2 regions of the Rhizobium sp. CB2179 genome follow, and region 1 is predicted to be linked to the other one. Evidence: predicted binding sites of a transcription regulator. Region 1 holds the regulator's gene; the other holds the start of a gene.

Evidence for each region. Region 1 encodes PhoB, which activates phosphate uptake and scavenging genes when phosphate is short. Its sites were predicted from a motif close to TGTCATNNANCTGTCAT; they were not measured.
Region 2: AC244Q_RS10800 (UDP-2,3-diacylglucosamine diphosphatase) is a predicted target of PhoB. The motif match lies at 2,093-2,109, and genes of this name have one in related genera.

Annotation. Positions count from the first base shown of each region.
Region 1 is NZ_CM172781.1:184,221-187,829, forward strand. Features, by position in the region: gene pstB (phosphate ABC transporter ATP-binding protein PstB) at 1-234, shown strand, start outside; gene phoU (phosphate signaling complex protein PhoU) at 279-992, shown strand; gene phoB (phosphate regulon transcriptional regulator PhoB) at 1,126-1,809, shown strand; gene AC244Q_RS00945 (GcrA family cell cycle regulator) at 2,056-2,589, opposite strand; gene AC244Q_RS00950 (aspartate aminotransferase family protein) at 3,010-3,609, shown strand, end outside.
Region 2 is NZ_CM172781.1:2,157,689-2,161,297, forward strand. Features, by position in the region: gene AC244Q_RS10795 (MFS transporter) at 1-1,053, opposite strand, end outside; gene AC244Q_RS10800 (UDP-2,3-diacylglucosamine diphosphatase) at 1,219-2,031, opposite strand; gene AC244Q_RS10805 (histidine phosphatase family protein) at 2,274-3,023, shown strand; gene AC244Q_RS10810 (efflux RND transporter permease subunit) at 3,089-3,609, opposite strand, start outside.

The DNA of each region.
Region 1 (3,609 bases):
TGCTCGGCGCTCGACCCGATCGCCACCGCCAAGGTCGAGGAGCTGATCCACGAGCTGCGCGAGAACTACACGATCGTCATCGTCACCCATTCCATGCAGCAGGCCGCGCGTGTTTCGCAGCGCACCGCCATGTTCCACCTCGGCAATCTCGTCGAGGAGAACGACACCGACAAGATGTTCACCAATCCCGACGATCCGCGCACCCAGGACTATATCATGGGTCGCTTCGGCTGATTTTGGCGTCACCAAGCCTTTCCGTTATTCGAGGATAAAGCCCCATGGCATCGACACATATTTATTCTGCCTATGATGATGATCTGAAGTTCCTGTCCAGGCGGATTTCCGAAATGGGCGGCCTGGCCGAGCAGATGGTCGCCGAAGCCGTGCGGGCGCTCGTCAACGGCGATACCGCGCTGGCGCAGAAGGTCATCTCCGACGATGTGATCCTCGATCACGCCGAACGCGAAATCGGCGACAAGGCGATCGTCACCATCGCCCGCCGCCAGCCGATGGCCGCGGACCTTCGCGAAATCATGGGTTCGATCCGCATCGCCGCCGATCTCGAACGGGTCGGCGACCTCGGCAAGAACACCGCCAAGCGCGTCATCGCCGTCCAAAGCACCGGCGTTCCCCGCAAGCTCGCCCGCGGCCTCGAGCATCTGTCCGAGCTGGCGCTCGTCCAGCTCAAGGAAGTGCTCGACGTCTACACCAATCGTTCCGCCGACAAGGCGAATGCGATCCGCGAACGCGACAACGAGATCGACGCGATGTACACCTCGCTGTTCCGCGAACTCCTGACCTACATGATGGAAGATCCGCGCAACATCACCAGCTGCACGCATCTTCTCTTCTGCGCCAAGAACATCGAGCGCATTGGCGACCACGCCACCAACATCGCCGAGACGATCTTTTACATGACGACAGGCGCGCAGCCGGAAGGCGACCGTCCAAAGGATGACAGCGCCAACACCGTCGGCGCGGTCACCGAATAACCGCCTACACCCCGCCGCTTGCGTGCGCGCCCATCCGGGCGCGCAAGAGGTCGCAGCCAATTCTGATTTTGCGCAGGATGCATTGCTTAAATCACCCCCGGTTTAAGGATCATGCGCGAGGAGACCCACACGCATGATCCCGAGAGTTGCAGTTGTTGAAGACGAGGAAGCCCTCAGCGTGCTTCTTCGCTACAATCTCGAAGCGGAAGGCTTCGAGGTCGATACCATCCTTCGTGGCGACGAAGCCGAAATGCGGCTTCAGGAGCGCACGCCCGATCTTCTCATCCTCGATTGGATGCTGCCCGGCGTCTCCGGCATCGAGCTCTGCCGGCGCCTGCGCATGCGGCCGGAGACCGAGCGCCTGCCGATCATCATGCTGACGGCGCGCGGCGAAGAGAGCGAGCGTGTCCGCGGATTGTCGACGGGCGCCGACGACTATGTCGTCAAGCCCTTTTCGACCCCCGAGCTCGTTGCCCGCGTCAAGGCGATGCTGCGTCGCGCCCGTCCCGAGGTGCTGTCGACGGTGCTGAAATGCGGTGACATCGAGCTCGACCGTGAGACCCATCGCGTCCATCGCAAGACCCGCGAAGTCCGCCTCGGCCCCACCGAATTCCGCCTGCTGGAATTCCTGATGTCGTCGCCGGGCCGGGTCTTCTCCCGCTCGCAGCTTCTGGACGGCGTCTGGGGCCACGATATCTATGTCGACGAGCGCACCGTCGACGTCCATGTCGGCCGCCTGCGCAAGGCGCTGAATTTCTCCAACATGCAGGACGTCATCCGCACCGTCCGCGGCGCCGGTTATTCGATGGAAGCCTGAGGGCTTTCATCTGAGCCTGCTGGCAAAGCCCTGGCAAAACCCGCGACGTCATCCTCGGCCTTGTGCCGAGGATCTGCGCACGCCAAATTAAGCATTTGAAAATAAAGGTTTTTCTCTCAAGTAGTTGAGGTGATCAGATGCTCGGCACAAGGCCGAGCATGACGGAGGGAAACCTGAGCTTCCATCCGCGCATAAAAAAACGGGCCGCTCGGCCCGTTTTCTGCATTCTAACGATGGTCAGCCCCCTCAGCTGGCGCGCGCCGCTGCCCGGCGGCGTTCGTTGACCGGCTGGTAGGCAAGCTTCTGGTGATAGCTGCAATAGGGCGAATTGTCGGGGGACTCGCAGCCGCAGAAATGGAAGTCGTCCTTCAGCGGATCGCCGACCGGCCATTTGCAGGTGCGCTCGGTCAGTTCCGTCAGGCCGAGGCGGCGCGAAATCGGCACCACCACATTGCCTCTCGGCACGTATTCCATTTCCTCGATCGTTTCGATCTCGATCTCTTCCTTCAGCATCGTCGCGCCCTGCTGGCGGGTAACGGTGCGGGTGGTGATGCGAGAGGCGAAGTTCGGCGCGCGCGGCGCCGATGTGTTGCGCTTCGGCGTTCGCGCCGCGGTGTTGGTGCCGCCGGCCTTGGCACGGCCGGGAAGGCACAGCCGGTGCACTTTGCCGATGACCGCGTTTCGGCTGACACCGCCAAGTTGTGCCGCGATCTGGCTGGCGCTCAGTCCTTCGGCCCAAAGCTTCTTGAGTTTCTCGACCCGCTCGTCTGTCCAGTTCATGCCCTGTCTCCACCTTTTGCGTTGGTGATGGCAGAATCCCTCACCGTTGTCCCGGGAGCTCCGAAACAAGAAACGCTTGATCAATTTTGGTGACTAGTTCCGCCGCATGCAGTCTAGTAATTGATCTTTAACCTAGTGTGAGCCTGACTCCGTGACAAGAGTCGCATGAATCCGGATGAATCGAATTCGTAGTTTTCCCCAACTTGCTGTCCCTGCGTGGCATTTCTGCAATAATGCCTGTTGAAGACTGAAAATGCCGCTGTACACCTGTGCTGCATACGCTAAGGGCGCCGTTTTGTTGACATTGCAGCGCGAAAAGGAAATAGTGCCACTCGCCGCCGCAAGGCGGCATTTTTGATTTTTCGGGCCTGGTTTCCTTAGCCGGAGTCATTGCCCGGCAACTTTGATGGAGATCGCGCCATGGCTGAAGCCGCGCCGCTTTATGACACCTATTCTCGTGCCCCGCTGCGGTTCGAGCGAGGCGAGGGCGTATGGCTGATCACCGAAACTGGCGAGCGATATCTCGATTTCGGCGCCGGCGTTGCCGTCACCTCAGTCGGCCACAGCAATCCGCATGTGGTCGGCGCACTGAAGGAGCAGGCCGACAAGGTCTGGCACCTGTCGAACATCTATGAGATCCCCGGCCAGGAGCGTCTGGCAAAACGCCTGACGGACGCCACCTTCGCCGACAAGGTGTTCTTCACCAATTCGGGTGCCGAGGCGCTCGAATGCGCGATCAAGACGGCGCGCCGCTATCAGTTTTCCAAGGGCCATCCCGAGCGCTTCCATATCATCACCTTCGAAGGCGCCTTCCACGGACGGACGCTGGCGACCATCGCCGCCGGCGGCCAGGAGAAATATCTCGAAGGCTTCGGCCCCAAGGCGCCGGGTTTCGATCAGGTGGCTTTCGGCGATATCGAAGCGGTCCGCGCCGCGATCACCGAGGCGACGGCCGCCATCCTCATCGAGCCGGTGCAGGGCGAGGGCGGTGTGCGTCCTGCCACACCTGAGTTCATGAAG
Region 2 (3,609 bases), 2.0 Mb from region 1:
CGCCATGCCGACATAGAAGAAATAGGCGCCCTGTGCCGAAGATTCCTGCGTCTCCTGCACCGTCGCCATGATCCGTCGCTGCACGCCGGTATGCACGAAGGCATAGGTGAAGCCGTGGAAACATTGCAGCAGGAAGAAACCGGCAAAACCGGTATTCATCGGAAACAGGATCCAGCGGCAGACGCTGATGGCGCAGCCGAAGCGGATCAGCGTCCAGGCATCGAAGCGACGGTTGAGACGCTTCGACAGGAAGAACACCGTCACTTCCGAGGCGACGCCGGCGCTCCAGAGCAGCCCGACCTCAGTCCCGGAGAAGCCGAGCTGATGCCAGTAGATCGAGGAAAAAGCGTTCAGCACCGCATGGCTCGACTGCTGGATGGCAACGCCGATCAAAAGCAGCAGCAGGTGCGGCTCGCGCAGGCCACTGCCGGTAGCGGCTGGGATGTTGATCGGCTGGCCCCGCCGTCGCGTTGGCCCGATGCGCGGACAGAAGATCGCCATGACAACGGTCATGACAAAGCCGAACACCATGACATCGAGCACCATTCCGCCGCCCCACCGGCTGATCATCTGGCCACCGACCAGCGTCGAGACGATAAAGGCGATGGAGCCCCACACGCGCATCGACCCGTAATCGAGCCCCCAGCGGCGCACGCCCGAGATGACGATGGATTCGACGACGGGCACATAGGGTGCGAAGGTGGCGCCCTGCAGCGCATAGACGATCGTCACCGGCCAGAAAGTCGTCGTCCAGAACAGCGCGACCGCCGTCAGCAGCGAAAGGCCGCCCGACCAGAGCAGCACGTCGGCGCGCTCCTTCAATCGATCGGCGATCATGGCGACGACAGGCGCCACCAGCACGCGAACCACCATGGGTATGGCAAGGATGATGCCGATCTCATGATCGCTAAAGCTATGGGTTGCGAGCCAGACGGGAAAGAACGGCAGGACGATGCCGTTGACGAGCAGCGGCGCACAATAGGAAAGCGCACTGAGAAGCCGGAAGCGCGGCGGCGCTCCCTCACCCGTCGGGGAATTTTGAGCGGGAATCATGGGTGGACCTGAAGGAAACTGGACGTTGTCCTAACACACCACCCTGGAGGCGACTATTGCGAGAAATAGCCGTTCTGAAACGTTTTAGAAAATAAATAGGGCCTGTCGCCTGACGGTAACGGCTAAATTCGTGGGAGCGCAGGCGCGGATGCGCCGGCGCCAAAATCAGGCGGCTTGCGGGGCCAGTTCGCCCTCGTCATGCATTTCGATAGCGGCAAGCGCCGGCACGCTGCTGGCGAGCGCCCGCCAGGTGATCAGTTCGAACGTGCCATCCTCGTGCTCGGCGACAGCCGTGCAGCTTTCCACCCAATCGCCGGTGTTGATGTAGCGGATACCGTCCATGTCCTGGATGATGGCATGATGGATATGTCCGCAGATCACCCCATCGGCGCCGTTTTTGCGGGCTTCCTCGGCCACGACGCGCTCAAATTCGCCGATAAAGTTGACAGCATGCTTGACCTGCAGCTTCGCCCAGGCCGAGAACGACCAGTAGGGCATGCCGAGTCGGCGGCGCACCGCCGCCAGGATGATGTTGATGCGGATTGCCGTGTCATAGGCCCAGTCGCCGAGATAGGCGAGCAGTCGGGCGTTGCGGACGACGACGTCGAACTCGTCGCCATGCAGGATCAGATATTTTCTGCCGTCGGCGCCGTCATGCATCATACGCTCGACGACCTCGATGCCGCCGAAATGCATGCCCGGGAAGGCGCGCAGGAATTCGTCGTGATTGCCGGGAATATAAACGACGCGCGTACCCTTGCGCGCCTTGCGCAACAGTTTCTGGACGACGTCGTTGCAGACCTGCGGCCAGTACCAGCTGCGCTTCAGGCGCCAGCCGTCGACGATGTCGCCGACGAGCACGATCGTATCGGCTTCGTGGTGGCGCAGGAAATCCAAGAGGAAGTCGGCCTTCGCGGCCTTCGAGCCGAGATGGACATCGGAAATGAAGAGCGTGCGGAAATGTCTGGGTTCCATCATGTCTTTCACGAGCTACCGCTCATGTCCCATCTTTCATCTAGCCTTCCAAAACCAGACTCGTGTTTCAGGAAGATGACAAGCTGGGGAAAAGCCCTGCAAACCTGTTCATTCCGCGCGGGTAGTAGTCCCGTCGCCACGCGGGCAGTATGCCCGTCGCCGCCAGGTCCCGCGACAAGGTTGCCCTGTTCATTCAGGGCGTTCATGATGGCGCCGATTCCATATCCGACAATGCGGGATGGCTGATGCGTCTCTTTCTCGTTCGCCACGGCGAATCCCTCGGCAACATCAACGAACAGGCCTACCGCCAATTCGGCGATCACAACGTGCCGCTGACGCAGTGGGGCCATCGGCAGGCTCTCGAAGCAGGCGGCGTGATCGCGTCCTATCTCAGGTCATTGCCGAGCGCGGGTTTCGGCAAGCTGCATATCTGGTATTCGCCCTTTCTGAGGACCCGGCAGAGCAAAGATGCGCTGCTCGAAGCACTGCCGGAAAGTTTTGTCGGCGGCATCAGGGAGGACTATCTGTTGCGCGAGCAGGATTTCGGTCTCTTCACCGAAATCTACGACCACGCCGAACAGAAGCAGAAGTTTCCCGACGAGTTCGAAAAATGGGCGAGGCTGCGCAGTAACAGCGGCAAGTTCTACGCACGGCCGCCGGATGGCGAAAGCCGGGCGGATGTGGCCCAGCGGGTGCGCCTGTTCCTGCAGACCGTCATGCACGGTGCCGAAAATGGCGACCACAACGTGGTGATCGTCGGTCATGGCGTCACCAACCGGGCGGTCGAAATGAATTTTCTGCACCGCCCCGTCGAGTGGTTCGAGCGCTCCGACAATCCCGGAAACGCCGATATCACGCTGATCGAGGGGACGCGCTCGCAAGGATACGAGTCGATCCTGCTGCATCAGGCGGCCGATCGGCAGCCGGGACAGGAAGGCGAACTGCGCGATGCCTATGGCGCCGACGTGACGATCACGCCGAAGCCGACTGCATAATTCCTTAAATCGGAACGGCGCAAAGCTGTGGTGGGTTGCGCAAGGCAAACCGCCAACTCTTCACCTCAGCTCGGCGACGTTACCGGCGCGGGCTCCTGCCCGGCCGGCGTCTCCTCATTCACAGTCTCCGGCCGCTTCGTCCTCAAGAGACGCAGCACGAAGACGAAGAAGACGGGAACGAAGAAGATCGCCAGCACCGTCGCCGAGATCATGCCGCCAAGCACGCCCGTGCCGATGGCATTCTGGCTGGCCGCACTTGGCCCGGTGGCGATCGCCAGCGGCATCACGCCCAAAGTGAAGGCTAGCGAGGTCATGATGATCGGTCGGAAGCGCAGACGGGCGCCTTCGATCGCGGCATCCATCAGCGATTTGCCCTCGGCAAACCCGTCCTTGGCGAATTCGACGATCAGGATGGCGTTCTTCGCCGACAGCCCAATGATCGCGATCAGGCCGACCTTGAAGTAGATGTCGTTGGACATGTCGCGGCTCATCACCGCAAGCACGCAGCCGATGACGCCGAGCGGCACGACCAACATCACCGACAACGGGATGGACCAGCTTTCGTAAAGCCCCGACAGCAGCAGGA